4 regions of the Bacillus sp. PK6-026 genome follow, and region 1 is predicted to be linked to each of the others. Evidence: riboswitches for the same ligand, from Rfam matches in the RefSeq annotation. Region 1 holds a riboswitch; each other region holds the start of a gene.

The links. A riboswitch is a leader RNA that binds a small molecule or an ion and turns the genes downstream of it on or off. The one in region 1 is predicted to bind S-adenosylmethionine.
Region 2: linked by a shared signal. The riboswitch ahead of M1D59_RS08580 (YezD family protein) and the one ahead of M1D59_RS16485 (MetQ/NlpA family ABC transporter substrate-binding protein) in region 1 are both predicted to bind S-adenosylmethionine.
Region 3: linked by a shared signal. The riboswitch ahead of M1D59_RS05040 (methionine ABC transporter ATP-binding protein) and the one ahead of M1D59_RS16485 (MetQ/NlpA family ABC transporter substrate-binding protein) in region 1 are both predicted to bind S-adenosylmethionine.
Region 4: linked by a shared signal. The riboswitch ahead of mtnW (2,3-diketo-5-methylthiopentyl-1-phosphate enolase) and the one ahead of M1D59_RS16485 (MetQ/NlpA family ABC transporter substrate-binding protein) in region 1 are both predicted to bind S-adenosylmethionine.

The regions. Positions count from the first base shown of each region.
Region 1 covers NZ_CP096418.1:3,246,205-3,253,888, forward strand. The annotation lists gene M1D59_RS16475 (DUF4257 domain-containing protein) at 1-108, opposite strand, end outside; gene M1D59_RS16480 (MDR family MFS transporter) at 329-1,510, opposite strand; gene M1D59_RS16485 (MetQ/NlpA family ABC transporter substrate-binding protein) at 1,631-2,455, opposite strand; SAM riboswitch class I at 2,512-2,619, opposite strand; gene M1D59_RS16490 (sunset domain-containing protein) at 2,751-3,431, shown strand; gene M1D59_RS16495 (ABC transporter permease) at 3,460-4,791, opposite strand; gene M1D59_RS16500 (ABC transporter ATP-binding protein) at 4,781-5,479, opposite strand; gene M1D59_RS16505 (ABC transporter permease subunit) at 5,505-6,485, opposite strand; gene M1D59_RS16510 (ATP-binding cassette domain-containing protein) at 6,479-7,357, opposite strand; gene M1D59_RS16515 (GntR family transcriptional regulator) at 7,350-7,684, opposite strand, start outside.
Region 2 covers NZ_CP096418.1:1,679,958-1,687,641, reverse strand. The annotation lists gene cysC (adenylyl-sulfate kinase) at 60-653, opposite strand; gene sat (sulfate adenylyltransferase) at 667-1,803, opposite strand; gene M1D59_RS08590 (inorganic phosphate transporter) at 1,829-2,893, opposite strand; gene M1D59_RS08585 (phosphoadenylyl-sulfate reductase) at 2,905-3,606, opposite strand; gene M1D59_RS08580 (YezD family protein) at 3,692-3,808, opposite strand; SAM riboswitch class I at 3,911-4,017, opposite strand; gene pyrE (orotate phosphoribosyltransferase) at 4,181-4,810, opposite strand; gene pyrF (orotidine-5'-phosphate decarboxylase) at 4,807-5,526, opposite strand; gene M1D59_RS08565 (dihydroorotate dehydrogenase) at 5,495-6,430, opposite strand; gene M1D59_RS08560 (dihydroorotate dehydrogenase electron transfer subunit) at 6,430-7,200, opposite strand; gene carB (carbamoyl-phosphate synthase large subunit) at 7,197-7,684, opposite strand, start outside.
Region 3 covers NZ_CP096418.1:991,340-999,023, forward strand. The annotation lists gene M1D59_RS05010 (hypothetical protein) at 1-194, shown strand, start outside; gene M1D59_RS05015 (GntR family transcriptional regulator) at 199-573, shown strand; gene M1D59_RS05020 (ABC transporter ATP-binding protein) at 570-1,271, shown strand; gene M1D59_RS05025 (ABC transporter ATP-binding protein) at 1,291-2,214, shown strand; gene M1D59_RS05030 (ABC transporter permease) at 2,207-3,148, shown strand; gene cspB (cold shock-like protein CspB) at 3,265-3,465, opposite strand; SAM riboswitch class I at 3,769-3,882, shown strand; gene M1D59_RS05040 (methionine ABC transporter ATP-binding protein) at 3,982-4,983, shown strand; gene M1D59_RS05045 (methionine ABC transporter permease) at 4,986-5,636, shown strand; gene M1D59_RS05050 (MetQ/NlpA family ABC transporter substrate-binding protein) at 5,658-6,476, shown strand; gene M1D59_RS05055 (L-cystine transporter) at 6,603-7,684, shown strand, end outside.
Region 4 covers NZ_CP096418.1:1,473,882-1,481,565, reverse strand. The annotation lists gene M1D59_RS07530 (PAS domain-containing sensor histidine kinase) at 1-1,152, shown strand, start outside; gene M1D59_RS07525 (aspartyl-phosphate phosphatase Spo0E family protein) at 1,211-1,453, opposite strand; gene M1D59_RS07520 (YkvA family protein) at 1,672-1,989, shown strand; gene fosB (metallothiol transferase FosB) at 1,976-2,440, shown strand; gene M1D59_RS07510 (1,2-dihydroxy-3-keto-5-methylthiopentene dioxygenase) at 2,468-3,004, opposite strand; gene M1D59_RS07505 (methylthioribulose 1-phosphate dehydratase) at 3,020-3,646, opposite strand; gene mtnX (2-hydroxy-3-keto-5-methylthiopentenyl-1-phosphate phosphatase) at 3,607-4,305, opposite strand; gene mtnW (2,3-diketo-5-methylthiopentyl-1-phosphate enolase) at 4,302-5,519, opposite strand; SAM riboswitch class I at 5,603-5,702, opposite strand; gene M1D59_RS07490 (pyridoxal phosphate-dependent aminotransferase) at 5,752-6,942, opposite strand; gene M1D59_RS07485 (carbon-nitrogen family hydrolase) at 7,038-7,684, shown strand, end outside.

The DNA.
Region 1 (7,684 bases):
TTTCGTTGTTCTCGGTTTCTCGAGGCGCCCTCTTTTTTTAACGTGCCCGAGAACCCCCATAATCCCTCCAATCAAACAAGCAACCAAAACTTGATGCAGCATCTTCATCACCTTCCTAAAGCCCTTAGTTTAGTCAAGCGACTTCAGGCCATCGAGCAGCCCCCCTAGACCCCTTGCGATGATATTCGATACTACCATACAGAAAATGTGTTCTGTCTGAGAAGAAAAAAAGCTTGTTTCTTCCATTATATGTGAAGATTTGGTTGATAATCTTGATTCCTTCGATTCATTTTCATATAATTACAATTACCTATTTTTTCTATACCACTTATGCATCTGATTGAGCGGAGAGCTGCTTTTCCTTCCTGTCGTATAAAAACGCCGTTCCTATTGCGAACAGCAGCAATACGAGCAGAACCGCAAGCAAAAGCTGCATATTGAAATAATCAACCAGCATTCCGCCAAAAAGCGGCCCGATCATTCTTCCGCCGGTCGCCATACTGTTGACAAACCCTTGATAAAACCCTTCTTTTCCCCTCGGAGCGAGGCGGTTGGCGATTGTCGGCACAGCCGGCCATACAAGCATTTCGCCAATGGTTAGCACAACCATCGCGGCAAGAAACGCCGGAAACCGTTCAGCGCCAAACAAAATTCCGTATGCCATCATAAAAATGACAAATCCGATCACGATTTGGTTTTTCAGCGATTCGGCAAACCGTTTCACAAAAAAACCGATCAGCGGCTGACCGAAAACAATGAGCGCCCCGTTCACTGTCCAAAGTACGCTGTACTGCCCAAGAGATATCCCCAGCTCCTGGGTGTGTGAAGCGATGGTCGAGGACCATTGCGAATAAGCGACCCAGCCGAGCAGGTAGCCCGTACATATAACCAAAAGCGCGGAGAATCTAGATTTCCCGCTGACTGAATCGGCATGATCCAAAACAGAAGACTGCATGGCTTTTTCAGACCGGATGCGTCTAAATCCGAAAATCGCAATCATGAAAAAGACGGCATACAGCATCGCATTCGCCAGAAAAACATACGTAAATGAAAAAGACGCGACAATTCCGCCGAGCGCTGAACCAACTGCCACCCCTGCATTTTGCGCCACGTATACAGCATTGAACGGCTTTCTGCCGCCTTCCGGCCAAACCGATCCGGCCATTGCATAGCATGCCGGAAACACGATCCCTGATCCAAAACCGGCCAATGTTAAGAAAAGAATGTATTGGAACCACTCGTGAAAAAAGACGAGGCCTGAAAGGCTCGCAAACGTGATCACAATTCCAAGTACGACCGTTTTAAATCCGCCGATTTTATCGAATAAATATCCTCCGAACAGGTTGCCCAGCACATTTGCCCCTGAGTTCAGCATCAGCACAAATCCGGCCGCTGTCAGCGACTTTCCCAAATGCTGATGGATATAGATGGTATTCAGCGGCCATAAAAAAGATGCCCCTGTGACATTGATAAACATTCCGATGACCAAAAGCCATAATGTGCGCGGCATAGCGTTTCCTTCTTTCTCTTTAGCATTCCCTCTAGATTCTATTCGTTTTGCCCATTTTTTTCAATTGACACGATTTCGATTTTCAACATAAAAAACCCCCTTTTTAAAGGGGGAATTTTTTTATGATTGCGTCATCCATTTTGGCTTTCCGAAACCGGCGAATTCCCGATCGATCGCATCTTCGAAAGCTTTGGATTTTACCGCTTCTTTGAGATCTTTGGCGAATGGCTTGTCTTTGTTTTTTTCATCCACTACCACTTGATTGCGGTAGCGGTCAGGCATGTTCTCAAGCGCCAGCGCGTCCTGCAACTTCATATTAGCGGAGAGAGCGAAATTACCCGGGACAGCCGCGATATCCAGGTCATCGACCGCTCTTGGAAGATTGGCAGATTCAAGCTGTTTAAATGTCAGCTTTTTCGGATTTTCCGCAATATCCTGCACAGAGGCTTTCAATGTGTCGACATCGCTTTTCAGCCGAATCAGCCCCTGATCCTGGAGCGTTAAAAATGCCCTGGCGGCATTGGCCGGATCGTTTGGAACAGCCACTTCCGCCCCGTTTTTGACATCGTTCAAGTCGTTATATTTGGCAGAATAGAGACCCATCGGAGCGGTCGGCACAGAAATGAGTGCAGCAAGATGTTTATTGTTTTCTTGATTGTATGATTTCATAAAAACCTCATGTTGAAACAAATTGGCGTCGAGTTCGCCTTCGCTTAACGCCGTGTTCGGCTGTACATAGTCGGTGAATTCGACCACTTCAACTTTGTAGCCTTTTTTCTCAAGTTCAGGCTGAATCGCTTTTTTGACCATATCGTAATACGGTCCTGCAGTAGCGCCTATTTTGATCGTTTTACCATCGCTTTCGGCATTGTTTCCGCATGCGGTCAGAAGCGCCATGCTCAAGGACAGTCCCAGCACGGAAGTCCATTTTAATATCTTGTTCATGTATATCTCCTCCTCCAAAATAAAAAAAACTCTTTCAGCGCCTGAAAGAGTTGTTCAACTTATCTTTCAGAATGCGCCTGACATTCTGCTGGATTTAGCACCTTGCTCTGCTGCAGGTTGCTGAGATTTCGCCGGGCCAGTCCCTCCATCTCTCTTTATAAGCTGCATATTCGGTTTTTTAAATGATTTCTTTATTTTACGTTTGAATATTTAGATTTGCAAGAAGTTTTTTGGTATAAACATTTTTTTCTTTTTAAGCTAAAATATAGTTATCAAACACGAAAGGAGACGAATCATGGAATCTATCATGCTGATCGGGTTTTTATCCTTTATTTTTTCCATCTGCTATCTTGTATTTCATTTGATCAGAAGAATCTTTTCTCCAGGCAAAAGGTTTTCCAGAAAACTCTTTTATCCTTGTTTTGCAGGCGGACTTCTCCTCCTGATCATCTCTGCGCCTTATTACAGTGAGGAAACATATGCCATCGATGAGACAAAAACAGAGGACCTGACAACCGAGCTTCAGGAACTGAAAACTGAACACAGCGCTGTACAAAAGGAGCAAACCGCATTAAAGCAGCAGCTCAATCAAGCAAACGAAAAACTGAAGGCAGCCAAAACGGAGAATGACATATTAAAAAAAGAAAACGAAAAACTGACAAAAGAAAAAGACTCGCTTACGAAAAAAACAAAATCGCTGTCAGAAAAACTGGCTAAGGCTGAAGAAAAAAGCGGCAGTACCGAAGCCACTGTAAAAGAAAAGAACGCCACCGCTCAGGCCGGAACGTCACACAGCGCGCCCTCCCCTAAGAAAAACAGCGGTGAAAGCAAACAAGAGTGCAAAATCAAAGGAAGCGTCAACCATATTTATCATACACCAGGAAGTACATATTATGACCGCACGAAAAACGTCGCCCGCTGGTTCTGCACAGAACAGGAGGCGCGTGATGCGGGGTACAGACCTCCGAAACGTTAAAAAAGCCGGCATACCGCCAGCTTTTTTCTTAAAGCTCTCTTCTTAATGCTGTCAGCACGTTCGTTCTTGTCGCTTTAATGGCCGGATTCAGGCCTGAAAGAATGGCGACGCCTGCACTGATCAAGGTGGCGATGAGTACAAGGCTGACCGGAATATGCGAGAAGGTGATGCTGAGCTCTGCCGCACTCGCTTCTCCTTCTGAAACCGATGATAAAATGACAGGAATAATCTTGTTCACTAAAAAGCTGACACCGTATGAAATGATAATACCTAAAACAGATCCTAAGATGCCGATATAGGCGCTTTCCAGCAGGAACATTCGGCGGATCACATTCGGGCTGGCCCCGATCGCTTTCATAATCCCGATTTCCTGCGTCCGTTCTGTAACCGCCATTGTCATCGTGTTGAAAATCCCGATGGCTGAAATCAAAACGGCAATGACTCCGACAAAGATCAGACCGATTTTAAAAGCCATGAAAAACAGATTGATGCTTTCGAGTTTTTTCGTTATTGAATCGACGTAGTAGCCTTCATCCTCCAAATCTGTTGTCAGCTGTCCGACATGTTCAAAATTATCCGCGTAAACCGAAAGCTTTTTTTCGATCGTGCCGTTGTCTTTGTCCGCCTTCAGAAATCCGGTGATGTCTTTTTGCATGTCGTTGCTGACATAGACCGTTGAATCGCTTGCCCATTCATAAGAAGGTTTTTTCGTCACTCCGACAACTTTCAGATCATATGTTTTCGCTTTCCCTTCTTCTCCTGTTTTTTCATCCATTTTTGAGATCTTTAATTCAATTGTTTTGCCGAGAATATCTTCTGCGTATCCTTTTGGTTCTTTTACTTCCTCAGCATTATTTTCCATCTGCTTTTCATAATCTTGGGCTTCTTTTTTCGTCCAGAGATTCTTCCCGAAATGGTAGCCGACGACGATTTCATTCGGTGTTTTCGCTACGCGGCCGCGATCGAGTTTAATATTGGCTTTTTGTTCAGCAGCCATGTCAGTAATCGTGATATTCGACATTTGATTGTTTGTCCTGTTGCCCAACTTTGCTTCAGCAGGTGCGAACACCTGCGTGCGCTCGATAATCGCGGACACATCTTTGCGATTTTCGAATTCTTTCAAGTCTTTCTTTTGAACTTTCCGATCGCTCTTTCCTTCTTTTCCGACAACCTGAATTTCAGTGACAATCTGTTCTTTCATCAGCTGTTCAGTCATCGATTTTTGCAGTCCGAATCCGACCGATGCGAGCACGATTAAAAACGCGCAGGCCACCGTTGTTGCGAGAATGGTCATGAATACACGCAGGCGGTTTTTCTTCATATTTCTTCTAATGAACTTCAACTGATCCTTAAACTTCAACAGTCTCTTCCCCTTTCTCTAACACGCCGTCAGATAACTGAAATTTCGTTTTGGCGATCGATGCCACCTCGTCATCGTGCGTGATGATGACGAATGTAATACCGCGCTCCCTGTTCAGCTGCCGAATGAATTCGAGGATTTCCTGTTCTGTTTCGGAGTCCAGGCTTCCGGTCGGCTCGTCGGCTAAAATGATTGACGGATTCAAAATCAAAGCGCGGGCGATGCTGACGCGCTGCTGCTGTCCGCCTGAAAGCTCATTCGGATAGTGTCCAGCGTGGTTTTCAAGGCCGACGCGGTGAAGCATCTCATTGACGCGCTGCTTCCGCTCAGACGGATGAACACCTTTTAAAGTCAGAGGCAGTTCGATGTTTTCGTAAGTCGTCAAGCTCGGAATCAGCTGAAAACTTTGAAAGATGAAGCCGAAATGTTCAAGCCTGAATGCCGCCCATTCTTTTTCGCTGTACTTTGTGACATCCGTACCGTCAATGACGATCTTACCTTTTGTCGGGGCGATATAGCCGGAAATCAAGTTCAACAGCGTCGATTTTCCGGAACCGCTCCGTCCGACAATGCAGGCGATTTCGCCTTTTTCAACGGTAAGCGAGACATCCTTTAACACTTTAATTTCATTTTCCCTCCCCTTTTTGCCGACTTTAAATGAGTGGTGAATATGCTCTACACTGATCATTTGTAAATCTCCTCTCCATTATGGATTACAGCTGTTTTATTTTTTTGAAAATCAAGAAGTAACTGATTAAGAATCCGACTGCCGAACCGATCAACATACCGAAGATATAGCTGAACAGGCTAGAAGAAGTGGCTGCGCCGAATCCCCAGATGCCAAATAAAATCACGAGAATTTGAATCGGGCGATCCATTTTTCTCCAGAGAAAAAAATGTCCGTTCCGTTCAAGCTGCTGTTTGATAAAGCAAAAATAGCCGATTATATAAAACAAGATCCCCATGACCAGCGGAATCAACAGCGTAAAGGCCAAGCCGCCGTTATGGACGCCGAAACCGTCGAGGTACACAATCGGCGTTATATAATTTAAAAAATATGAATCCTGAGAAAATAAAGCAGAATTAACCCCAAAGAAACTCATGATAATCTGCAAGTTTGCCATCGGAAGGCCGATCAGCAAATAAGGCAGAATCGACGTTGAAAAAGCAACAATCATCTGGGCCAGCGGATTGCCGGTCATCGCGCCCGCCGCCATGACAAGCGAGTAGACCATAAAGCAGAATATGACCGATCCGATAAAATACTCGTGAAAGTTGACGACGTCAACCTTATACAAAACAACTAAGGCATAAGATAACAAGTAAGATAATAGCTGGGCTGTTAAAAGAATTGTAATACCCAAGAAATATTTCGTATTGAAAATGATGCCTCGCCTATAAGGGAGCCCGAGTGTGAAATCAAGCGTTCCTCTGCTCCGTTCAAACCCGATCTGGCTGAGTGCAAGCGCGACTCCGCCAATCCAGAACATTCTCATGACCCCGCTTATCTCATAATCTTTATATAAAACGCACTCTATATCGGGAAATTTTTTCTGTTCCGCAAGACATCCTTGATACTGAAAATAATCATTTAAAATCGAAAACGGTTCACTCAGCATCACCGCTGCAAACACAACTAAAAAAATCCAGAAATGCTGTTTCCACTCTTTATATAAAAGTCCGCGGTCTACCATCTTCGCTTACCTCCATACTTCGCGATGAATACTTCCTCAAGACTGACCGGAAGCTCGTTCCAAACTTTCGGAGACAAACTTTTTAGAAATTGTTTGCTCACATCGTCTGCTTTCGGAATCAACACCGTATAAAACACGCCGGTGTGATCCAAAACAGGGATTTCCCTTTCCCTGATTTTCAAATTGACATCTTCTTCAAATGCCATTTGGATTTTAATAAAATCGCCTTTCAGTTCATCAAGATCCATGATGTTCGACAATGTATTGTCTTCGAGAAAACCGATTCGGTTGCACATTCTTTCAATATCCTCAAGCCGGTGGGATGTGATGAGAATCGTCGTGTTGTTTTCAGCCACTTCATCGACCATCAGCTGGAGAACATCTTGTCTTGTGACGGCATCAATGCCGTCTGTCGGTTCATCGAGCAGGATGACCGCCGGCCGGATCGCAAATGACAAGATCAGCGACATTTGCTTTTTCAATCCTGTAGACAATTCCCTGTACTTTTTTGTTTCGGGAATATCGTAGCGGTTCATTAATTCATTAGCGTATGTAACATCAAAGTCAGGATAAATGTTTCGCAAAATATTGACGAGCTGTTTGTAATTGTATTTTTCGAAATAGGTGTTTTGAACGGGCATATAGACGATATTGCGCTTGACGAGCGGATGGTCCTTCACCTTGACGCTGCCGAAGTAGATATCTCCCTCATCAGGCAGCAGGATTTGCTGAATCAGGCGGAGAAGCGTCGTTTTCCCTGAGCCGTTTCTGCCGAGCAGTCCGAAAATCTCTCCTTCCTCAAGCTTAAAGGAGATGTTTTTGAGTATTTGTTTTCCGTCAATGGTTTTTGATACAGATTTGAGCTCAATCATTCACTTCCCCTCCTCTCACTTCTTTGTCGATTTCCGCCATCCACTCCTGCAGCTTTTTAGTGTCGATCCCAGCGTAATGCGCATCGATGATCAGCTGCTTTAACTGCTCTTTAATCATCGCAATCTTCCCTTCATCAAGCGTAACTTTCGCGTTTTCTGAAATATACGTTCCTCTCCCCCTCAACGTTTCAATTATTCCTTCCCGTTCAAGTTCTTTATAGGCTTTGCTGACAGTATTCGGGTTTGCAATGATAATGGTTGCAAGCTCTCTGACAGAAGGAAGTTTATCTCCAGGCTTGATTATCCCTTTTAAGCAAAGCTCTTTCA
Region 2 (7,684 bases), 1.6 Mb from region 1:
ACGTTTTCTTTATGAAATAGGAAAGTGCATGTGCAGCACTTTCCTATTTCACCCGCATTTTATTTCGTTTGATCTTTCACGTATTGGACGAGCTGATTTTTGCACTCTTCCCGATTATGTGCGCCTGTATCAAGGACTAGCTCAGGCGTTTCAGGCTCTTCATAAGGCGAATCGATCCCCGTGAAAAATGGAATTTCTCCGTTTCTCGCTTTTTTATACAAGCCTTTCGGGTCGCGCTCCTCGCACGTCGCCAAATCGCATTTCACATAGACTTCATGAAACTCATCTTCCTCGACGAGCTGTCTGACAAGCCCGCGGTCTTCTTTAAAAGGGGAAATGAACGCCGTAATGACGATCGTCCCCTGTTCGACAAAGAGCTTCGCGACCTCGCCGATCCGGCGGATGTTTTCCTTCCGGTCTTCATCGGAAAACCCGAGGTCCTTGTTCAGTCCGTGCCTGACGTTGTCGCCGTCGAGCACCGTGACCTGGTAGCCTTGTTCAAACAACTCACGCGCTGCGGCATTGGCAATTGTTGATTTTCCTGAACCGCTCAAGCCCGTCAGCCAAACGATCGAGCTTTTATGTTTATTTTTCTCATGATATTCCCGTTTTGTAATGGACGCTTCATGCCAAACAATATCTTTATTTACCAAGAGATGCTCCCCCTTAAGAAACCCCGGCCGTTAAGCCTTTGATTAATGTTTGAATGACTTCTGGACGGCTGAATGTGCTCGGCGGGAACTCGCCGTTTCTCAGCATGCCCCTCACCTTTGTACCGGACAAAATGACATGATGTTCTTTGCTGTGAGGGCACGTTTTCGCCGTAGCCATTGAACCGCAGACATTGCAGTAGAAGCTGTGTTCGAATTTCAGCGGCGTAATGCCGATCTCTTCCGGCGCGAACTGATCGAACAGTTCCTGCGCTTCATATGTGCCGTAGTAATCGCCGACTCCGGCATGGTCTCTTCCGACGATAAAATGCGTACATCCGTAGTTCTTTCTGACAAGCGCATGGAAGATTGCTTCCTTCGGCCCCGCATAGCGCATCGCCGCCGGAAAAACGCCGAGAAAGACGCGGTCTTTTGGATAGTAGCCGTCAAGCAGCACCTGATAGCTTTCCATGCGGACATCAGCCGGAATATCGTCTGATTTTGTTTCCCCGACGAGCGGATTGAGGAAAAGACCGTCTACTGTCTCGAGCGCCGTTTTTTGAATGTATTCGTGCGCTCTGTGAACCGGATTTCTCGTCTGGAATCCGACGATCGTTTTCCAGCCGAGTTCTGCGAATTTTTTTCTTGTTTCCAAAGGTTCGAATGTGTGGGCCGGGAATTGCTTTACGCTCCGTTTAATGAGAGTGATCGGCCCGCCCACATAAACGCTGCCGCGGTCAAACAATTTTTTGACGCCCGGATGCTCGAGTTCGTCGGTTTTATAGATATTGACGGCTTCCGTTTTCTTGTCCGGCGTATAGATGTCTTCGATCTCGATGACGCCGTATGTTTCCCCATTATAGGTGAGGCGGACGGTGTCCCCCGCTTTTAAGCTTGAAGCTTTTTGCTCGTCAACAGGCAGAGCGATCGGAAGCGTCCATACTTCGCCGCTTGACAGTCTCATATTTTCGACAACGGACAGATAGTCTTTCTCTGTCATAAAGCCTTGGATCGGGCTGTACGCACCGATTCCGATCAGCTCCAAATCTGAAAAAGCCATTAAATCCAATTCTATTTCCTGTGCGATATGTTGAAAATCGTATGCTTCATTGACGCGGTTAACCAATACACCGCCGTGTGGTGCTAAACTCATAAACTTGTTTCCCCCTACTTTGTGTTTAAATTCCTCCGCCTTGTTCATGGACGGAGCTGTGCTCTTTTTTGACTGCTCTCATCAGGCTGATCGTCCCGACAGATGCCAGAAGGACGCTTGTGACGACGATGAGAGCATAATAGTCTCCTTTTAATAAAAGGCTGACCAGCATATAAGACAGGCTTAATGAAAGGAACGGCGAGACGACCCATACTTTCAGCATCGTTTTGACCACTTGTTTATGAAAGACATTGCCGCCGTTTTTTGCCATTCCCATCCCTATAATAGAAGATGATGTGACTTGCGCAAGCGGAACCGGCAAACCGAAAATCGAACTGATGATGACAAGCCCGGCTCCTGTTCCGGAAAGGATGATCCCCTCTCCTTTTGAAAATTTCGTTATTTTTTTGCCGTTTGTTTCAAGAACGCGCCTGCCCAGTAAAAGGGCGCCCAGCGCGACAAACAGTCCGCCGTAGAGCGTTCCTTCCCCGACTGTCAAAACATGCGCCGCCACCAGAGGTCCGACAGCATTTGCGACATTGTTCATGCCTGCTGAGAAGGCTTCAAAAAACCCGGTGATCAACAGAATGACCGCCAAAACCTTTGCTTTCTTTCCCGAGGCTGGACGTTTGATCGTTTTTTTCATGATGTTTGCCATCGCAAATGTAAAGGTAAAAGCGACGATTGGTACAACGACCCAAAATGAGACGATGACAAGCAAAGATTTCACATATAAAACCTGGTAAGCGACACCTACTCCGACAACAGATCCGACCGTCACTTCACTTGTCGAAAGCGGGATGCCGAGTACATTTGCGATAAAGAGCGACAGTGCCGCCGAGCCGATAATAATGCAGACGATTTCAAGCGAAATCACCCGTTCGGGAATGATGCCTGAGCTGATCGTTTTCACGACGTTTCCTCCGCCGATGACGGCGCCCGAGAGAACGCCTGCTGCACAGATTATTAGTGCGTGAAACTTCTTTTTGACGGCTTCAGATCCATAGGCGATTCCCATTGAAGCAGCTGCACCGCTCGCTCCGATATTCATCGCAAAAAACATGCTAAATAAAATGGCGGCAAGTTCCATGACTCATCTCCTTACTCGTGTAATCCGCATTCTGTTTTAGCCGATCCGTTCCAGCGGCCTGATCGAAGATCATCCATTGTAAAGGCCGGAGAGGTGCACGGAGCGCAGCCGATGCTCGGGTAGCCTTGATCATGAAGCGGATTGTACGGGAGATCGTGCTTTGTCACATATCTCCAAATATCCTTCCACGTCCAATGAATGAGCGGACAAACTTTGATAGACTTGAATTTTTCATCTTTGTTCAAAAAATTCGTTTTGCTCCGCCCGGGCGATTGCTCGCGGCGCAGGCCCGACAGCCACGCCGGGTAGCCTGAAAGCGTCTCGCGGAGAGGAATGACCTTCCTCATTTCACAGCAGGAATTCGGAGCGGTCTTCCATAGTTCGTCCCCATATTCTTTCGCCTGCTCTTCGACGGTAAGCTCCGGTGTTTTCATGATAATCTGAAGGCCTGGATATCGTTCTTTGACAGCGTCGATCGTTTCATACGTTTCTTTAAAATGAAATCCCGTATCAAGGAAAACGATGACCGCATCTTTTTTCACCTTATAAATCAAATCGATCAGGACGATTCCCTCAATTCCGAAGCTGCACGCATATACAAGCTGATTTCCGTAATGTCCGTATGCCCATTTCAAGACGGACAGCGCTCCTTTATAAGAGTCATCTTCCTGAAAAGAGATATTTGGTTCTTCCCATGTGCTGTAAGTAAAAATTTTCGGTTCCCCCTTTTTTCGCCAACAAAAAAACGGCTTCCAGCAGAAAAAAACTGTGAAAACCGCCTCTAGTTTGTCTAGTCAGCTATTTCAATCTTATTTTTTCATTTTTTTCGATTTGAATGACTTTGCCGTCCTGAACAACGAATGTGATCGATCCGTAATTCATGTCTTTCAGCATGTCTTTCATTTTGATGATCACCTTTTCAAGCTGTTCATCTGTCTTCACTTCTAGCTCCTCCTCTGCCCCTAAAAATTAAAATCTTTCTTCCAAATTTGAAAGAAAGACGAGGAACTCCGCTATTCCTTATCTCTCAAAATGAGGGCATTTTGCTGGAAGTAGCACCTTACGCTTCACACGCAGGTTGCCGGGTTTCATCGGACCAGTCCCTCCACCGCTCTTGATAAGTTTGCTTTTGTTATTTTAAAATTTTAGCACAATTCGAACAAAAGTCAACCCGACTTTTTTTATAGGATTAATAAAAAATAAAAATAATCCGATTTTACTATTTTTAAATCTGTAAAAAGACGCAAAAAAAGCCGTTCTCCCATTAGGAGAATACGGCTTTTATCATTAATCCATCCAAGACTTGCTTTCAGGATCCGCCTTCCATTCTTTCAGTTTGGCGGCATCCTGTTCGCTGATATATCCGCCGGCAAGCGCAGCCTCTGTCAATGTATCGTAATCAGTCAGCGTACGGTATTCAACGCCCGCTTCGCTGAAGGCGGCGGCAGCTTTAGGAAGCCCGTAAGTGAAAATGGCGGCGACACCGAGCACTTCACATCCCGCCTCTGTGAGAGCGGCTGCCGCTTCAAGGACGCTTCCTCCCGTTGAAATTAAATCTTCAATTACAACGACTTTTTGTCCTTTTACAACAGCGCCTTCAATTTGGTTTCCTTTGCCGTGCGCCTTCGGTTTGCTTCTGACGTAGCACATCGGCAGGCTCAGCCTGTCGGCGGCAAGCGCGGCATGGGGGATTCCTGCAGTTGCCGTACCGGCGATCATTTCGGCTCCGGGAAACTTGTCTTGAATCAGTCCGGCAAGCCCTGAAGCTATATCATCCCTTACTTCCGGATATGAAAGCGTCAAACGATTGTCGCAGTAGATGGGCGACAAGATGCCGCTCGCCCATGTAAACGGCTCGTTCGGGCGCAGGAAAACCGCTTTGATTCTTAATAAATGGTTTGCAATGTCTGTTTTCATGCCTTGGTTCCCTCCCACTCATGTCCTATTCTTCTGTAGGCTGACACAGGATCTTCTGCCTGTGTAATCGAACGGCCGACAACGATCGCCGACACGCCTTTTTCCCTTGCGTAGCCAGGCGTCGCCACCCGGACCTGGTCGTTGTTTTTGTCATCCGCCATGCGAATTCCGGGTGTCACGGTCAGAAAATCTAAAGACGCGGCCCGGTAAATGTGTTCGGCTTCATGGACGGAGCAGACGACACCGTCAAGTCCGCTTTCTTTAGCCAACTTGCTGTAGTGAACAACTGTATCGAGAAGCGGCGTTTCAATCAGCAGCTCTTGCTGAAGCATTTCTGAAGACGTGCTTGTCAGCTGGGTCACAGCAATTAATGAAGGGCGTTTTCGGCCTGCCGGAGTCCCCGCTTCAAGGCCTTCAAGCGCCGACTCCATCATTTGCTTTCCGCCTGCTGCGTGCACATTGACAAGGCTGACGCCAAACCCCGCCAGCCTTTTCATCGCCTTGTATACGGTCGTTGGAATGTCGTGGCATTTTAGATCAAGGAAAATGCGGCAGCCGCGCTCCTGTAACTTTTCAAGGATGGCCGGCCCTTCCTGATAAAAAAGCTCCATGCCCACCTTCACGAAAAGCTCTTCTCCATGAAACCGGTCCAAAAACGCATATGTTTCCTGTGCTGATGCAAAATCAAGCGCGATGATGGGCGGCGTATGTTTCATCCTTCCAGCTCCTTCCGATACACTCGTTCAACGAACGGTATCCGTATTTTTCTAAAACGCGCGGCAAATCGGCGATGATTTCGGGACAAACAAACGGATTAACAAAGTTTGCGGTGCCGACGGCGACTGCGCTCGCACCCGCCAGCAAAAACTCAAGCACATCTTCCGCTGACTGGACACCGCCCATGCCGATGATCGGAATGCTGACTTTTTGGCTGACTTCATGCACCATTCTGATGGCCACCGGTTTAACAGCAGGGCCTGATAATCCGCCGGTTTTGTTCGCCAAGATCGGCTTTCCCGTTTTTAAGTCGAGCCGCATCCCGATCAGGGTGTTGATCATCGTCAAACCGTCCGCTCCCGCTTCTTCTATGGCAAGAGCGATGTCGGTAATATTCGCGACATTCGGCGACAGCTTCACATAGACGGGAACGCTCGCAACCTCTTTCACCGCTTTCGTCAGCTCACTGGCCATTTCCGGCTGCGTACCGAAGGCGATCCCTCCCGTTTTCACGTTAGGACAGGAAATATTCAGCTCGAGCGCATGAACATTCGGCGCTTTGCTGATTTCTTCAGCCACTTCAACATAATCGTCGATCTGCGAGCCGGCGACATTGGCGATAATCGGTGTATCGAACTGTTCGAGCCACGGCAATTCGTGTTCCATGACAGCCTCTAAACCCGGATTTTGCAGACCGATGGCATTAAGCATGCCGGCTTGCGTCTCGGCGACGCGCGGCGTCGGGTTCCCGAAGCGCGGTTCGCTCGTCGTCGCTTTAATCATGATCGCACCGAGACGTGAAAGATCGTAAAAGTTCGCAAATTCTCTCCCGAATCCGAAGCAGCCTGAAGCCGGCATGATCGGATTTTTCAATTGAAGGCCCGGCAAATTGACTTCGAGCATCATAACAGCACCTCCTGGGCTTTGAAAACAGGACCATCAAGGCATACCTTCACATAAGATGTTTCGCTTTCTTCCGTATGGCAGACACAGGCAAAGCAAGCGCCGATCCCGCATCCCATGCGCTCTTCCATTGACAGATAAACCTCTTTATCCGGATAGCGCTGTTTTAAAGCTTTCAGCATCGGCGTCGGTCCGCAGGCCATTATGCAGTCAAACTGAAGCCCCTCGTTTTCAATGACATCTGTAACAAATCCCTTTGAACCGCGGGTGCCGTCTGCGGTTGCCACATACACACGCCCGAAACGGCTGAATTCCTGTTCGTAAAAGACGTCTTTTGCAGAAGCAAATCCTAACACATGGATCGCGTGCACCCCTCTATTTGTCAGCTGTTTGCTCAGCTCGTAAAGCGGCGGAACACCGATCCCCCCTCCGACAAGAAGAGCCGTTTTCCCCGGTTCAAGCGATTCAGCCGGAAAACCGTTGCCGAGCGGACCAAGGACATCGATCTGATCTCCTTCCTGTTTTAAAGACAGGAGACTCGTGCCTTCCCCATCCTTGCGAAAGATGATGGTCACCTGCCGGGCAGCTCTGTTGATGTCGGCGATGCTGATCGGCCGCCTCAAAAGCGGCGTGAGGGAATCTGAGACCTTGATGTGAAGAAACTGGCCGGGAGCGCCGCAAACTTCGGCAATCTCCCCTTCCAGTACCATTTGATAAATATGATCCGCGATACACTTGTTTGAACGGACTGTCATATACCCTTTTCTCATCTGACGGCCGCCTTTTGCTCAATTCTAATCGCCGGCATATGATCGGCGCGGAAGCTCATGCTTTCAAGCACCCGCAAAATCGCTTCCGCCGTATCAAGGGATGTCAGGCAGGCAACGCCGTTTTCAACGGATTCGCGTCTGATTCTGAAGCCGTCCCTTGCCGGCTGCTTCCCTTTTGTCAGCGTATTGACGACGAACTGCGCTTCCCCGTTTCGAATGACATCAAGGAGATTTGTGCCTTCTTCGCCGATTTTCCCGACGGTTTTAACAGGTACGGATGCGTCTCTTAAATAGCCGGCCGTTCCTTCCGTAGCCAATATTTTATAGCCGATCGCATGGAACCGCTTGGCGATCAATAGACCTTCCTCTTTATCTTTATCAGCAACTGTCAGGAGAACAGAGCCGTAATTCGGAATTTGGATGCCTGAAGCGATCAGTCCTTTGTACAGCGCTTTTTCCAAAGTACTGTCTTTGCCCATGACTT
Region 3 (7,684 bases), 2.1 Mb from region 1:
TATTCCAGGAATTGCAGAAATTGTGGAGCATTTCTTTAAAGGCTGAATTCAAACTTCATTACGAACATTCAGGATGGACTGTTACATTTTCTCAAGTTGATTTGCCGGGTGTTCTCCTGGTGTATTACACAGTCTTAGGCGTCTGTCTCTTCTATCTCTCCTGCAAATTACTGAACAGAAGAGTTGAGGTGTAAAAGAATGGCAAATGAATTTTCTGCTTCAAAGCCGATCTATAGGCAAATAGCCGAACAGCTCTTTAAAAAAATGATCCGCGGAGAGATCAAACCGGGAGAAAAATTGCCTTCGGTCCGTGAGCTGGCTGTTCAGACACAGGTAAATCCGAATACGATTCAAAGAACCTACAATGAAATGGAAAGGATGGGCGTGGTGGAGACCAGAAGGGGACAGGGCACCTTTGTTGTTGAACATACGGAAGTCATCGATGATTTAAAGCGGGAGATGAGGTCGGAAGTTATCGGGCAATTTGTCCAGAGCATGGAAGAGCTTGGCTTGTCTAAACAAGACATGTTGTTGGAACTTGACCGTTTTCTTCAGAAAGGAGATCCCAAATGAAGATTGAGCTGAAAAATGTCACGAAGAAGTTTGGCAAAGAGTATGCGCTCAAAGAGGCCGATCTGTCACTTTCTCCCGGGAAAATTTACGGGTTGACAGGACCGAACGGCAGCGGCAAATCTACGATCTTGAAGCTGATCACAGGGCTCTCGTTTCCGGATTCGGGCTCGGTGCTGATCGGAGGGCGGCCGGCAGCCAGAAAGGAGACGAAGAACATCGCCTATTTAACAGAGCTCGATATGTTCTACGATCCATTTCGGGTCAAGGATATGATTCACTTTTATGAAACCCAGTTTTCCGATTTCCGTATAAATAAAGCGTGGGACCTGTTAAAGGACATGAAAATCGACGGGGATAAAAAAATCGGCAAGCTTTCCAAAGGCAACCGGGGCAGGCTGAAGCTCGCGCTCACATTGGCGCGCGATGCAGCAGTCGTGCTGCTTGATGAGCCGTTTTCCGGTCTTGATCCGATGGTGAGAGAATCGATCGTCAAAAGCCTTCTTACATATTTGGAGCTTGATAAGCAGACAATCGTCATCGCCACCCATGAGATTCATGAAATTGAACAAATTTTGGATGAGGTCGTCGTCGTCTTAAATGGCCGAATTGAAGAAAAAAAGGATGTCGAACAGCTGCGCGAGGAATCCGGAATGTCGCTTTTGGAATGGCTGAAACGGTTTATTGAAGAAAAAAATTGAAAAGGCTGGAGGAGAAACAGTGGAAACACTTTTGGAATTAAAAAATGTATCAAAAACGATCAGGGGGAAAAAGATTATCGACGGCCTGAGCTTTGACGTTCGGGCAGGCGAAATATTCGGCTTCCTAGGTCCGAACGGCGCCGGAAAAACGACGACGATCCGGATGATTGTCGGGCATATGAACATCACCGCCGGTGAAATCGCCGTGTGCGGCGTCAGCGTAAAAGAAAATTTTGAAAAGGCCGCGCGGCATATCGGAGCGATCGTTGAAAATCCGGAACTGTATAAATTTTTAACGGGCTATCAAAACCTTCAGCAATACGCGCGCATGACGAAAGGCGTGACGAAACAGAAAATTGACGAAATCGTCGAGCTTGTCGGATTGAAAAACAGGATCAACGATAAGGTCAAAACGTATTCTTTAGGAATGAGACAAAGGCTTGGCCTGGCCCAAAGCCTTTTGCACGATCCGAAGCTCTTGATTCTCGATGAGCCGACGAACGGGCTTGATCCGGCCGGTATCCGGGAAATTCGCGATCATTTAAGAAAGCTGACGAGAGAAAGAGGTATGGCGGTCATCGTTTCAAGCCACCTGCTTTCAGAAATGGAGCTGATGTGCGACAGGATCGCCATTATCCAGAACGGAAAGCTCCGGGATATTCAGCATGTGCACGGACCCGCTCGGGATGAAAAGAAGCGCTATTATATTCAAGCGGATGACAATCAGGCTCTGATGCGGGAAGCGGCTGCCTTCAAAAAGATGAAGGTTGACGAAGCGGAAGGCGGGATAGAGCTCAGCCTTCAAAAAGATGAAGTGCCTGATTTGATCAAACACTTGTCAGACAACGGTGTCCGCCTATATGAAGTGAAGGCTGTGAACAAATCGCTGGAAGACCGGTTCCTGGAAATCACCGCAGAGAAGGAGGAAGCTCAGCATGTTTAATCTCATCGTAAATGAATGGATCAAAATTTTTAATCGAAAAGGCACATATGTCATGATTGCGATTTTGCTGTTATCTGCCATCGGGCTGGGCGTTCTCACAAAGATGATCGGAGAGACAGACCAAAACCCGGACTGGAAAAAAGAATTGATGCAGGAAAATAAAGATATGAAAGAACAACTTAAAGGGGTCAATAATCCGGCACTTGAAAAAAGCTATGAACGGTCGACCGCCATTAATGAGTATCGAATCAAGCACGATTTGCCGGAAGACGGGGACTATTCGGCCCTGTCGTTCATCAGCGACGCGAGCGGCAACATTCCTCTCCTCGGTCTGTTTGTGATCACGGTGGCTGCGGGAATCGTTGCGAATGAATTCAACTGGGGAACGGTGAAGCTGCTTGTCATCAGGCCGATCAGCCGCTTTAAAATTTTGCTGGCAAAATATTTTACAGTTCTGCTTTTTGCATTGGCTTTGCTTTTCATTCTGTTCGCAAGCGCGGGTATCACAGGCCTTGCTTTATTCGGGGCAGGCGACGGCAGCCAGGTTCACTTGGCGTACGCCGATGGAACCGTTGAAGAAAAAAGCCTGCTGCTGCACTTGGCCGGCAGCTATTTGCTGAATTCAATATCGCTTTTGATGATGGCGACAATGGCCTTTATGATTTCAGCTGTTTTCAGAAACAGCTCGCTTGCCGTAGGTATTTCAATTTTCCTTTTGGCAATGGGCGGAACGGTGACAAACTTGCTCGCAACGAAATTTGATTGGGTGAAATACATCTTATTTGCCAACACTGATCTCACTCAATACTTTGACGGATCTCCGCTTGTTTCAGACATGACGCTGGGATTCTCGATTGTGGTGCTGGCTGTCTATTTTATCGTTTTTCATGTGCTCGCCTTTGGTGCATTCACAAAAAGAGACATCGCTTCATAAGCGGTTTTCGCAAAAAAAGCCTGACGCCGGTTTTCCGGGCGTCAGGCTTTTTTTAAATATAAAAAGACTGCTGACATTCGGTCAGCAGTCCTGTATGAAGATCAGCGGTTCACAGCTTACGCTTTTGTTACGTTAGCAGCTTGTGGTCCGCGGTTTCCTTCAACGATTTCGAAAGATACAGATTGGCCTTCTTCCAAAGTTTTGAAGCCTTCGCCTTGAATAGCAGAGAAATGAACGAATACATCGTCTTGTCCTTCAACTTCGATGAATCCGAAACCTTTTTCAGAGTTAAACCATTTTACTTTACCTTCTAGCATGAAATTTCCTCCTAAAGCGATAACGCTTAAATTCACTATTCTTGCTCTAAAACAAACTTCCAAGACGAAAACTCTTACAAAACTTTCTTCTTAAAGATAGTTCGAACAAAAATAATTACCTTTACTTTACCAGTGTTTAAGCGAAATTACAACTGCTAAACACAATTTTTTTAAAAAAAGTGAAATTTAATAATCAGGGCGAAAAATAAAGCATTAAAAAGCGGGTTTTTGAAATTTTCACAATTCTGATTGACAACATTTCAAAGAAGCTGTAAAGTTAGGTAAAACTTCATGCATCAACACTTCTTATTCAGAGAGGCGGAGGGAATTGGCCCTATGAAGCCTCGGCAGCGGGTTCTGCATACAGCAGAATACTGTGCCACATCCAACAAGCCGTACGGGCTTGGAAGATAAGAAGAGAGCGGACCACTCTATTTACTTCGTGTCGTCTAAGGCTTCTTCTTATTTTTTAAGAGGGAGCCTTTTTTGTTAGCCAAAAAGAGGAGGAAGATCATCATGATTACATTTGAAGGCGTTGAAAAGGTCTATGAAAGCGGCGGACAGAAGGTTCATGCGCTCAATGGAATCGACCTTCATGTAGATAAAGGGGAAATATACGGCGTCATCGGATTCAGCGGCGCAGGGAAAAGCACGCTGATCCGCTGTGTGAACTTCCTTGAAAAACCGACGGCCGGAAAGGTATTCGTCGGCGGAAGAGACTTGATGTCTCTGTCGAAAGCTGAGATTCGAGCTGTTAAAAGGAAGATCGGCATGGTATTTCAGCATTTTAACCTGTTAAATTCAAAGACGATTTTCGCTAATGTCGCTGAGCCGCTCGCGCTTGTCAAAACACCGAAAGCCGAAATCAAGCAAAAAGTGACGGAACTGCTCCATTTTGTCGGACTTGAGGATAAAGCCCGCGATTATCCGGATCAGCTGTCGGGCGGCCAAAAGCAGCGCGTCGGCATTGCCCGGGCGCTGGCGACAAATCCGGAGGTTCTGCTCTGTGATGAAGCGACATCCGCGCTTGACCCGCAGACGACCGGCGATATTTTGAAGCTGCTGAAGCGCGTCAACGAACAATATAACATCACGATTTTGTTGATCACTCATGAAATGAATGTGGCAAAAGAAATCTGCGACAAAGTCGCGGTCATTGAAAAAGGAAGGATCATTGAATCAGGCAGCGTGTTTGACGTGTTTTCCGCGCCGGAAACCGAAACGGCCAAAAGCTTTGTCAAATCAGCCATCGACCACGAGATACCTGAATCGATTCAAAAATTAAATGTGAAGCATCTCTACCAGCTTCAATTTGTCGGCGAATCTTCCGGGAAGCCATTTCTTTCGCAAGTGGCAAAGCGGTTTGACGTAGAAGTCAACATTCTGCACGGAACGATTACAGAGCTTCAGGGAATTCCGTTTGGCAGTATGACGGTTGAACTGCAGGGGGAAGACGGTGAAATCGGGCGGGCGCTCGAATATATCCGCAGAGAAAACATTCGCATCAGGGAGGTATAAGCATGCTTGTTACATATGACCAAATCATTGACGCACTGGTTCAGACGATTCAAATGACGGTTTTCTCGCTTTTATTTTCAAGCGTGATCGGCATTCCGCTCGGCATTTTGCTGGTTGTCACAAGGAAGGGGCATCTGCTTGAAAATCCGGCAGTTTTTACGGTTGTCAATATGATCATTAACATTTTCCGTTCCGTTCCATTTATCATCTTGATGGTTGCTTTAATTCCGGTGACAAGGCTGATTGTGGGGACGTCCATCGGCACATCGGCAGCGATTGTTCCCCTGACTTTTTATGCGGGGCCTTACATCGCAAGGCTCGTCGAGAACTCTCTGCTTGAAGTCGATCCGGGAGTCATTGAAGCCGCTGAAGCAATGGGAGCGACTCCGCGGCAGATCATCTTCCGGTTTCTGATTCCGGAAGCGCTCGGTTCGCTTGTGCTGAGTTTTACGGTGGCAACGGTCGGATTGGTCGGAGCGTCGGCGATGGCTGGTGCGATAGGCGCCGGCGGTCTTGGGGATTTGGCGATCACATACGGCTACCAAAGGTTTGACACGCTGACGATGATCATCACGGTTGCAATTCTCGTCATCGTTGTGCAGGGATTGCAGACATCCGGAAACGTTCTGTCCAAAAAATTGAGAAGAAGATAAACAGAGAGGGAGACAGCTATGATGAAAAAGTTCACATTTGTTATCATTTTACTGCTGCTTGCGGGAGTGATCGCGGGGTGTGCGGCAGACTCTGATGCGAAAACCATTAAAATCGGCATCAGCGGAACGGATACAAGAATCTGGGACTTTGTGAAGAAAAAAGCCGAGAAAGAAGGCTTAAAGCTTGAAATCGTCAAATATTCTGATTATGTTCAGCCGAACCAGGCTTTGGCGGGCGGTGACATTGACGCCAATGCATTTCAGACGATATCTTACTTTAATGCATTCAAAAAGGAACGCAATCTTGAACTTTCGCCGATCGGCATAACGATCATCGCTCCGATGGGCATTTATTCCGAGAAGTATGATTCGCCTGACGATATACCAAACGGCGCGGAAATCGCTGTTCCGAGCGAAGCGACGAACATGGGCAGAGCCTTGCTCCTGTTGGAGTCCGCCGGCCTGCTTCAATTAAAGGACGGATTTGACGGAAACGGAACGCTTGATGCGATTAAAGAAAATCCTAAAAAACTCAAAATCACAACGGTGGCCGCAGAGCAAACGCCGCGCGTGCTTCCCGACGTCGCTGCATCTGTTATCAACAACGGCATAGCGGTTGACGCCGGCTTCCATCCTGTCAAAGATTCGATTAAACTGGAAGACGAAACAGCGACACCGTACATCAACATTATTGCGGCCAGAACAGAAGACCGGGACCGTGAAGATTTGAAAAAGATCGTTGAGCTGTACCAATCAGACGATACCGCTGAATTGATCAAAAAAGAGTTTGACGGTGCACAGCTGCCGACTTTTGTTCCACTGAAAGACATCGGCGAATAAAATGTCAGTCGCGCAATTGATTCCCGGGTCATATATTGAAATACATCGATAATTCCTACTTGACCAATCAGGTTTGTTGTACTATAGTTTTTAAATGTAAAAAATTCTGGGGGTGCTTTTGTTACCATGACATTATTTGTTGTTATTAATATTATCGTCATGCTCGGCCTGATGGCGCTCCTTTATATGATGCAAAAAAAACATGTTTCGTTTTCTAAGCGGGTATTTACCGCTCTGGGAATCGGCATTGTTTTTGGATTCGCTTTGCATTTTATATATGGTTCGTCTTCAGAAACGATTACGCAGACATCTGATTGGTTTAATATTGCAGGCGGCGGTTATGTGAAGCTTTTGCAGATGATCGTTATGCCGCTTGTATTCATCTCGATTTTGGGTGCTTTTACAAAGCTTAAACTGACGCACAATATCGGAAAAATCAGCGGATTGATCATCGGCCTCTTGATCGCGACGACAGCTGTCGCTGCTGCGGTGGGAATCGCGTCCGCACTTGCTTTCGACCTGCAGGCTGTCCATGTGGATCAAGGCCAGGCAGAGTCAATGAGAGGGGCGGAACTCGAACAGAAATCGCAGGACATGGAAGCCAAAACACTTCCACAGCAAATTGTCGAGCTTCTTCCGGGGAATCCGTTTTTAGATTTTACGGGAGCAAGACCGACATCAACGATCGCCGTTGTTATTTTTGCGGCTTTCCTTGGAATCGCGTATCTCGGGGTCAATCGAAAACAGCCTGAACAAGCTGAGCTTTTCAAAAAGATGGTTGATGCCGTGTATGCGATCATTATGCGTGTAGTGACGTTGATTCTGAGGCTGACGCCTTACGGTGTATTGGCGATCATGACAAAAACGATTGCAACGAGCGATCTCGACAGCATTGCCAAGCTCGGCAAATTTGTCATCGCTTCATATGTGGCGCTGATCGTCATGTTCATCATTCACCTGCTGCTCATTACATTCAGCGGTTTAAATCCTGTCACATACTTGAAAAAGGCGTTTCCGGTCCTTGTATTCGCGTTTACATCTAGATCAAGCGCAGGCGCTTTGCCGCTGAACATTAAAACACAGCGCAGCCTCGGTGTTCCCGAAGGCATTGCAAACTTTGCCGGTTCCTTCGGACTGTCCATCGGACAAAACGGATGTGCCGGAATTTACCCTGCAATGCTCGCGATCATGATTGCGCCGACGGTCGG
Region 4 (7,684 bases), 1.8 Mb from region 1:
AAGGTTTCATACAAGAACATTCTGCAAAAAGCGGAAAAATCAAAGAAATCCGTGATCACAGACGATATACATACAGTGTCGGACAGGCTGGAGCTGAATATTTTTACTCCTGTCTATGACAGCGAAGGCAGAACGACAAATTTTCTGCTGGCTTCGATCCGCGTCGATTATCTGAAAAATATCATGAACGTCCTGAGCCCTGAGCTTTATATCAAAATTCTCAACCAGAAGAATCAGATTGTCTTTACAGCAGGCCATTCTCCTCCTGAGAAGCCGGACGGCGGCACCGTCGATGCTTTTTTGGATCAGATCGACTGGAAGCTTGAAGTTTATCCGGAACCGGTCCAGCTTGATGAAATCGTTCACAGTCTTCTGCTGTCATTTTTAAGTATTTTCATTCTGCTGAATATTATGTTCCTCATGCTCCAGTATGTGCTGCTGAAGCGGCGGACCAAGCAGGAGCGCGCCCAAAATGAAGCCCAGAAGCTCGAATTAATCGGCACCCTGGCAGCGAGCACCGCTCATGAAATCAGAAACCCGCTGACAGGTATCAGCGGCTTTATCCAGCTCCTGCAAAAAAAATATCAATCAAAAGAAGATCAAATGTATTTCTCAATCATCGACCAGGAAATCCGGAGGATCAACCAGATTGTCAGCGAGTTTCTCGTGCTCGGAAAGCCGACGGCAGAGCAGTGGCAGCTTAACGCCATGAATGAAATGATTGACGAAATCATGCCGATTATTCATTCTGAGGCAAATTTATATAATGTGGAAGTGGAATTTCAAGACTATGGAGAAGACCCGGCTTATGTGTATTGTAAAAAAGATCATATTAAGCAGGTTGTCTTGAACGTCGCCAAAAATGCTCTTGAATCGATGAAAAACGGCGGAAAGCTGCTCATTCAAATCGAACATCATCAAGAGAAGGCGCAAATTATTGTGAAGGATATCGGAGAAGGCATTCCAAAAGAAATGATGGAGAGTATTTTCCAGCCTTTTGTCACGTCAAAGGAAAAGGGAACCGGACTCGGCCTTGTCGTGTGCAAGCGCATCATTTCCATGTACGGGGGAACCATTCAGATCGAAAGCGAACAGCATAAAGGAACGACTGTAACGATTACGCTGCCGACTTCAAAGGAACAGGTTGACTGAGGCTTCCCCGTTCCTGCAAAGAGCCTGCCTTTCACGGCAGCTCTTTTTCGTTCAGTCACTATGCCGTATATTTTTCAACGGTCAGACAGTCGATGCAGCCTAAAAAATCCTGCAGCAGATGGTCCGACGCATTTTCATTCATAGACAGTTTTTGATATTCATAAATTAATTGATCCAGCTCCTGGCTCCGCCTGATCGTTTCATCCCCTGTAAATCCATAGATTTCAGCGGCTTCAACCATCATTTGCCGCTTCTTGCTGATGGAAACGAGCAATGCTTCTTTTTCAACATAATTTTGCATACGCTTCACCCCTTACCGACATATCGTTTCTTAGAACCATCCAGATTTTGCGTACTTGAGCATTATTACAGATTATACTTATTTTGTAAACCTATTTCTCAAAAAATTATTTTGAAATCGAGTATAATAGAATTGTGGAATTAAAGGTGTAATACCCATCGATGAAATACGGCAAACACCTTTAAAAGAGTTCATGAGGATAGAAGGAGGTCTAAATGATGAAAAAACCAGTGTCAAGGCTCCGAACCATCTTTGCCGTGAAAGAAGCGTATTCAGGCCTCTTATTGTTTTTTAAGGCATTTAGAGCCTGGAGAAAGGGAGACTTCCCCTTATTCCCGAAAAAAACGATTTTACTGGCCGCGCTGGCATTGATTTATGTGCTGTCTCCGATCGATTTGATTCCCGATGTTCTCGCAGGTGTCGGCTGGCTTGATGACGCGGCTGTGCTCGCTTTTCTATTCAGGCAAATCACCAAAGAGCTGGACGGATTTGAAATACATCTAACGGGAGGAATAAACGGCAATGGCAAACAATAATATTCTCGGTATCAATCATCTCTTGTTTTCAGTCTCTGACCTGTCCGTCTCTATTTCATTCTATGAAAAGGTGTTTGATGCCAAGTGGCTCGTAAAGGCCGAGAAAACCGCTTATTTTGACCTGAACGGCATCTGGCTCGCATTAAACGAAGAGAAAGACATTAAGAGACAGGAAATCCATGACTCTTACACCCATATCGCCTTTTCGATTCAACAGGAAAATTTGCCGTTCTGGGAAAAGAAATTACGCGATTTAGGTGTAAACGTGCTAAAGGGCAGAAAACGGCATGAAGGCGACAAAGATTCAATTTATTTCTCAGATCCGGACGGCCATAAGTTCGAGCTTCACACCGGCTCTGTATTTGACCGTCTTCAATACTATCAAAATGAAAAACAGCATCTCTCCTTTCATGAAGGCCACATCAAGGCCCTTTATGACAGAAACAAATAAAAAAGCGTCCACACGGACGCTTTTTCATTATTGGCTCACACTCTCTTTCTCATAAATCGGCACCCAGCCCTCTGCCGTCACAAAGATTCTGACAGCCACGACTTTTCGGTCTTCCTGAAGCGTGAAATAATGGCGGGTGTTTTCAGGAACGGAGATCAAATCTCCCGGATTTAAGAGGACATCAAAAAATGTGCCGTCTTTTCCTTCTATCGCAAAGATGCCGTGGCCGCTGACGATAAATCTGACTTCATCGTCTGTATGATGATGTTCCTGTTTGAAATTTTTCAAGAGCTCATCGAGTTTCGGATTTTGGTCGGAAAGCGAGATGACATCGCTCGCTTTATAGCCGCGGCGTTCTGAAATGTCTTTGATTTCAGCGGCAAAGACGTCTAAAATCTCCTGTTTCTCTTCATCGGTCAAATCGTATTTTTCTTTTAAGCCGGCCGGCAGCTTTGTGATATCCCATTTTTCATAAATGACCTCCTGCCCCTTTAGAAATTGTTCTACTTCTTCCTGCTTTTCAATGGTCGTGTTTTGTTCATCATGGATTCGAATTGTTGCCATGCTTTCTCCCCCTTTTTAATTAACGTGGTAAGCCTGCAAAGCTTTCAGTTTTAAATGCCAGCTGAACAGGAATTCATACGCTTCAAGCATCCGCTTTGTCTCAAATGCCGTTTTTCCCCAGACGGTAATGCCGTGGCTGCGAATCAGCACTGCCCCTGAATCGCCTGAAAGGTGTCCGGCAAAATCCGCCGCCAAATCCGGAATATGAGCGCTGTTTTCGATAATCGGGATCGCAACCTCCGCATTTTCCTCCCAAAGACCGAGCGCCTTTATGATTTCCTGGCCTCTGAATGTCGCTTGCTTTTCTTTTGCGTAAAGCTCTGAGATGACATTGTTGTCAATCGTATGGACGTGAAGACAGCAGCCCGCGTTTGTATTTTGATAGACACGGGTGTGCAGCAGCGTCTCCGCCGACGGTTTCAGCGTATGTCCGGTCTCAGCCGGTCTCCCCTCTTCGTCCGCCAGCAGAAAATCCTCCGCGGATGCTTTTCGCTTATCTTTTCCGCTTGCTGTGATGAGAAATCGCAGCGGGTCTTCTGATACTTTGATTGACAGATTGCCGCTTGTCGCAGGGAACCAATCCCTTTCCGCAAGCTCTTTTTTTACCTCGGCAAGTTCGTGCCATTTTTGCTCAGGGTCCATTCTTTCACCTCCGCGGTCTCTTCAAGTATTCGCTTTACATCACGGAAATCACCGAATCCCGCATGCTTCAGGCCGAGCCCCTCACATTCCCGCAGCAAATAATCGCGCGCGATGCACAAGTCGGAACATTTGGCAGCTTCAACATCTGTAACAGAGTCCCCGATCATGACAACAAAATCGTCCCGGCCTTTCAGCCGGCGGATGATAGAAGGCTTGCAGCAGCCGCATTCATTTCCGCAGCTGCCGTCACACGGATACGGCCAGCGGATCTCGATATTGCGTCCTGAAAAGCCGGCCTCATTGCAGTAAATGCGTTCCTTTTCGACAATGCCTTCAAGCAGAGGATAGACGAAAAAGTCCATCCCTCCGCTCACGACGTAAAACGGAAGACCCTGCTCATCCAGGAAAGAGACAAACTCTGTAAACCCGGGGCGGATCTCGGCTTGTTTCATTACATATTCCATAATGTCTTCTTTCAGGCTTGACGGCAGCAATTGAAACATTCTGCCGACCCCGTCCTTAATCGATATGTCCCTGGACAGAACCCCGTCTTTTAAAGCGAGCCACTCTTCTGGAGCAAATTGTTTCATAATGCTGATGATGTTGTCGTTCGTTGTAATGGTTCCGTCAAAATCGCAAATGATAAGCGACTGCCTCATACGGAAACCTCAACCCTTCCCCATTTTTCAAGGGCGAGCTTTAAATCGGGAGAACGCTTTGCTTTTTCTTCGACTGGCTCCGCTTCCAGGACGGCATCAATGATCGCCCGAAACGCCCTTCCTCCGCCTGCCGCTCCGTTTGGATGACCGTGAATCCCCCCGCCTGCGTTGATGATATGGTCAATGCCGAAGTCTTTCATCAAGAGCGGCACCATGCCGGGGTGAATACCGGCCGACGGGACGGCGAATGTCGGTTTAAAAACGTCTTCCTTCGTGCATTCATCATATATGGCAAGCGCATCCCGCTTCGGCAGAGCAACGCTTCCGTACGGTGAAGGGAACAGGCTGAAATCAGCACCCGCATACCGGTTGAGCTTGCCGAGCAAGAGCGAATGGGAAAAACCGTAATGCGGCGACGAAGTGAGTGCGCCGCTTACTGCCGGGTGCGCCATGATCGGCAGCGGGATGTCGTCGTCTTCCGCAAGGCTTTGCAAAACATCGAGCCCGTAGGCAAACACATTCAGCAGCAACACATCGGCTCCGAGCTCGGCTGCTTTTCTCGCCTTCGATTTCAGCTCCATTGTCCTGCCCGTCAGGTTGACGGCATACAGCGTTTTGCGCCCTGTTTCTTCAAAAGCTGCCTCAAGCACTTTTTTTCCTTCCGTGATTCGTTTTTCAAAGGGGGCACTGCCTGTTTCGAATAAGATTTCATCGTCCTTGATCAAATCCACTCCGCCGAGCGCCTGCTGTCTGAGCTGTTCCTTCAAGTCTTCCATATCGCGGCCGATGACGCCTTTAAAAATGCTCATCAACAGAGGCCTTTCAAATTCGCCGATTTTTTTCCGGATCCCGTATACGCCGAATTTCGGGCCCGGCAATGATCGTTTAAAAGACTGCGAAAACTCCAAATCCGCCAATTTGATTTTTCCGTCGAGAGACAGCTTTCCAAAAACGGTCGTCAGCACAGCGGGAACGTCGCTTGTAAAATTGGCTTCCGGATAAGCGATGGTGACCGTTGCCTGTTTTTCCCCCAGCGCGCTTTCTGTTTCTTCGACCTTGACGACGCGTCCTTTATGCTTTTTCAGCTGTTCCTGCTTTAAGAGCGGCAGATCTGTCCACGACCCGACCGTCAGTCCGATCGCGATTTGCTCGGCCCGCTTTTCTGCGTCACATCCTTGATCTGTCAAAACATATGTTGCCAAAAGTTCACTCATTCTGTAGCTCCTTCCTGCTTCATGCATATAAAAAACCTCTTTTGCTGCTTTAGCTAAAAGAGGTTTCGCATTTCAGGTTCGAATCCTTATCTCTCAGCGTCAGCTGCAAGAATTAGCACCGTGCTTAAAAAGTCGGTTGCCGGGCTTCATCGGGCTTGTCCCTCTGCCTGCTCTTGATAAGAATATTGATTTTATAAATTATTTTGAATTATCCCATCGTTTTTCCCGGTTGTCAATGACTGTGGCCGGTCTTTTTGAATATATTCAGCTTGGCAATGCGCGAAGCCGCTTCCCGGAGCCGCTCTTCGCTTGTCAAGAGGCCGACTCTCACATAGCCTTCTCCGTATTTGCCGAAGCCGATGCCGGGCGCTGTGACGACATTCGCTTTTTCGAGAAGCAGATCGGAAAAAGCCTCAGATGTATACCCGTCAGGGACAGGCATCCAGGCGAAAAAAGAACCTTGCGGAGCATCCGCGTGCCAACCGATTTCGCGGACCGCACGAATCCATACATCCCGCCTTTTTTCGTAGCGCTCATTTTGCTCCTTGACACACGCTTGGTCTGATAGAAGCGCGGCTGCCGCGGCGTCTTGGACCGCTTTAAAAAGGCTGACATACATATGGTCCTGATAAAGGTTCAGCGCTTCGATCACAGATGCGTTGCCAACTGCAAACCCGACCCGCCATCCAGCCATATTATACGTTTTGGAAAGCGTGTAAATTTCGATTCCTGTGTCTTTTGCCCCCTCCGTTTCGAGAAAGCTGACAGGCCTCTTGCCGTCGTAGCCGATCGCACCGTAGGCAAAATCGTGGACGACGCAAATTCCGTTCGACTTGGCAAACCGGACAGTCTCTTCGAAAAAAACAGGCGTGGCTTGGGCACCGGTTGGATTGTTTGGATAATTTAAATACATGAGCTTCGCATTTTCTTTCACTTCCTTCGGAATCCGGCTGTAGTCAGGCAGAAACTGATTGCCCGCTGTAAGCGGCATCGTTTCCATGTTCGCTCTTGCCAGCTCAACGCCCGACCAGTAGTCGGGATAGCCGGGATCGGGAACGAGCACGGCATCCCCCGGATTTAACAAACATTGCGGAAGCTCGACAAGACCGGCTTTTCCGCCGAACAATACAGCGACTTCGCGTTCGGGATCGAGCTCTACGCCGTATTCCCTTCGATAGAACGCGGCTGCCGCCTCCTTGAGTGAACGGCTGCCGCGAAAGGAGGAATACTGATGGTTTTTAGGGTTGCGAACGGCTTGCGCCATTGTATCAACGATGTGATCAGGTGTCGGCTGATCGGGATTCCCCTGGCCGAGATTAATCACATCATGGCCGGCGGCGATTTTTTCATTCACCTTTTTCACCAAGGAAGCGAAAAACTGCTCAGGCAGCTGTTTCAGCACATCTGAAAGCTCAAATTTCATATGATTCACCCGCTTTTGAAAAATTCTTGAAATGATAGTCCATCATCATATATTGTTAAATGTAAAATGTAAAGAAAAAAATGAGGTGATCCAGATTGAAGCTGACAATTTCATGTCTGCAATTCGATATCGCATACGGCAATCCTTCTGAAAATTTTAAAAAAGCGGAGCAGCTGATCGAACAGGAAAGCCGGAAAGCGGATGTTCTTCTCCTTCCCGAGCTGTGGACGACGGGTTATGATTTAAAAAATCTCGGCTCCATCGCAGATGAAGAAGGCAGGCAAACGAAGAGATGGCTGCAGGAAACGGCAAAAGCAAACCGTGTCCATATCATATGCGGCTCTGTCGCCGTTAAGAAAAAAAGCGGTGTGTACAATATCATGTACATCGCAGACAAAAACGGACATTTGATCAAAGAATACAGCAAAGCTCACCTTTTCCAGCTGATGGACGAACACCTTTATTTGTCAGCGGGCTCAGGCGACGGGAGCTTCGAGCTTGAAGGGATCCCGGCTGCGGGGTTTATCTGCTACGACATCCGTTTCCCGGAATGGATCAGAAAACATACGAAGGAAGGTGCGGGCATCATCTTTGTATCGGCGGAATGGCCGCTCGCCCGCCTCGATCACTGGCAAAGCCTTTTAAAAGCCAGAGCGATTGAAAATCAGTGCTTTGTCGCAGCCTGCAACCGAGCGGGAAGTGACCCGGCAAACGAATTTGCGGGCCACAGCATCATCATTGA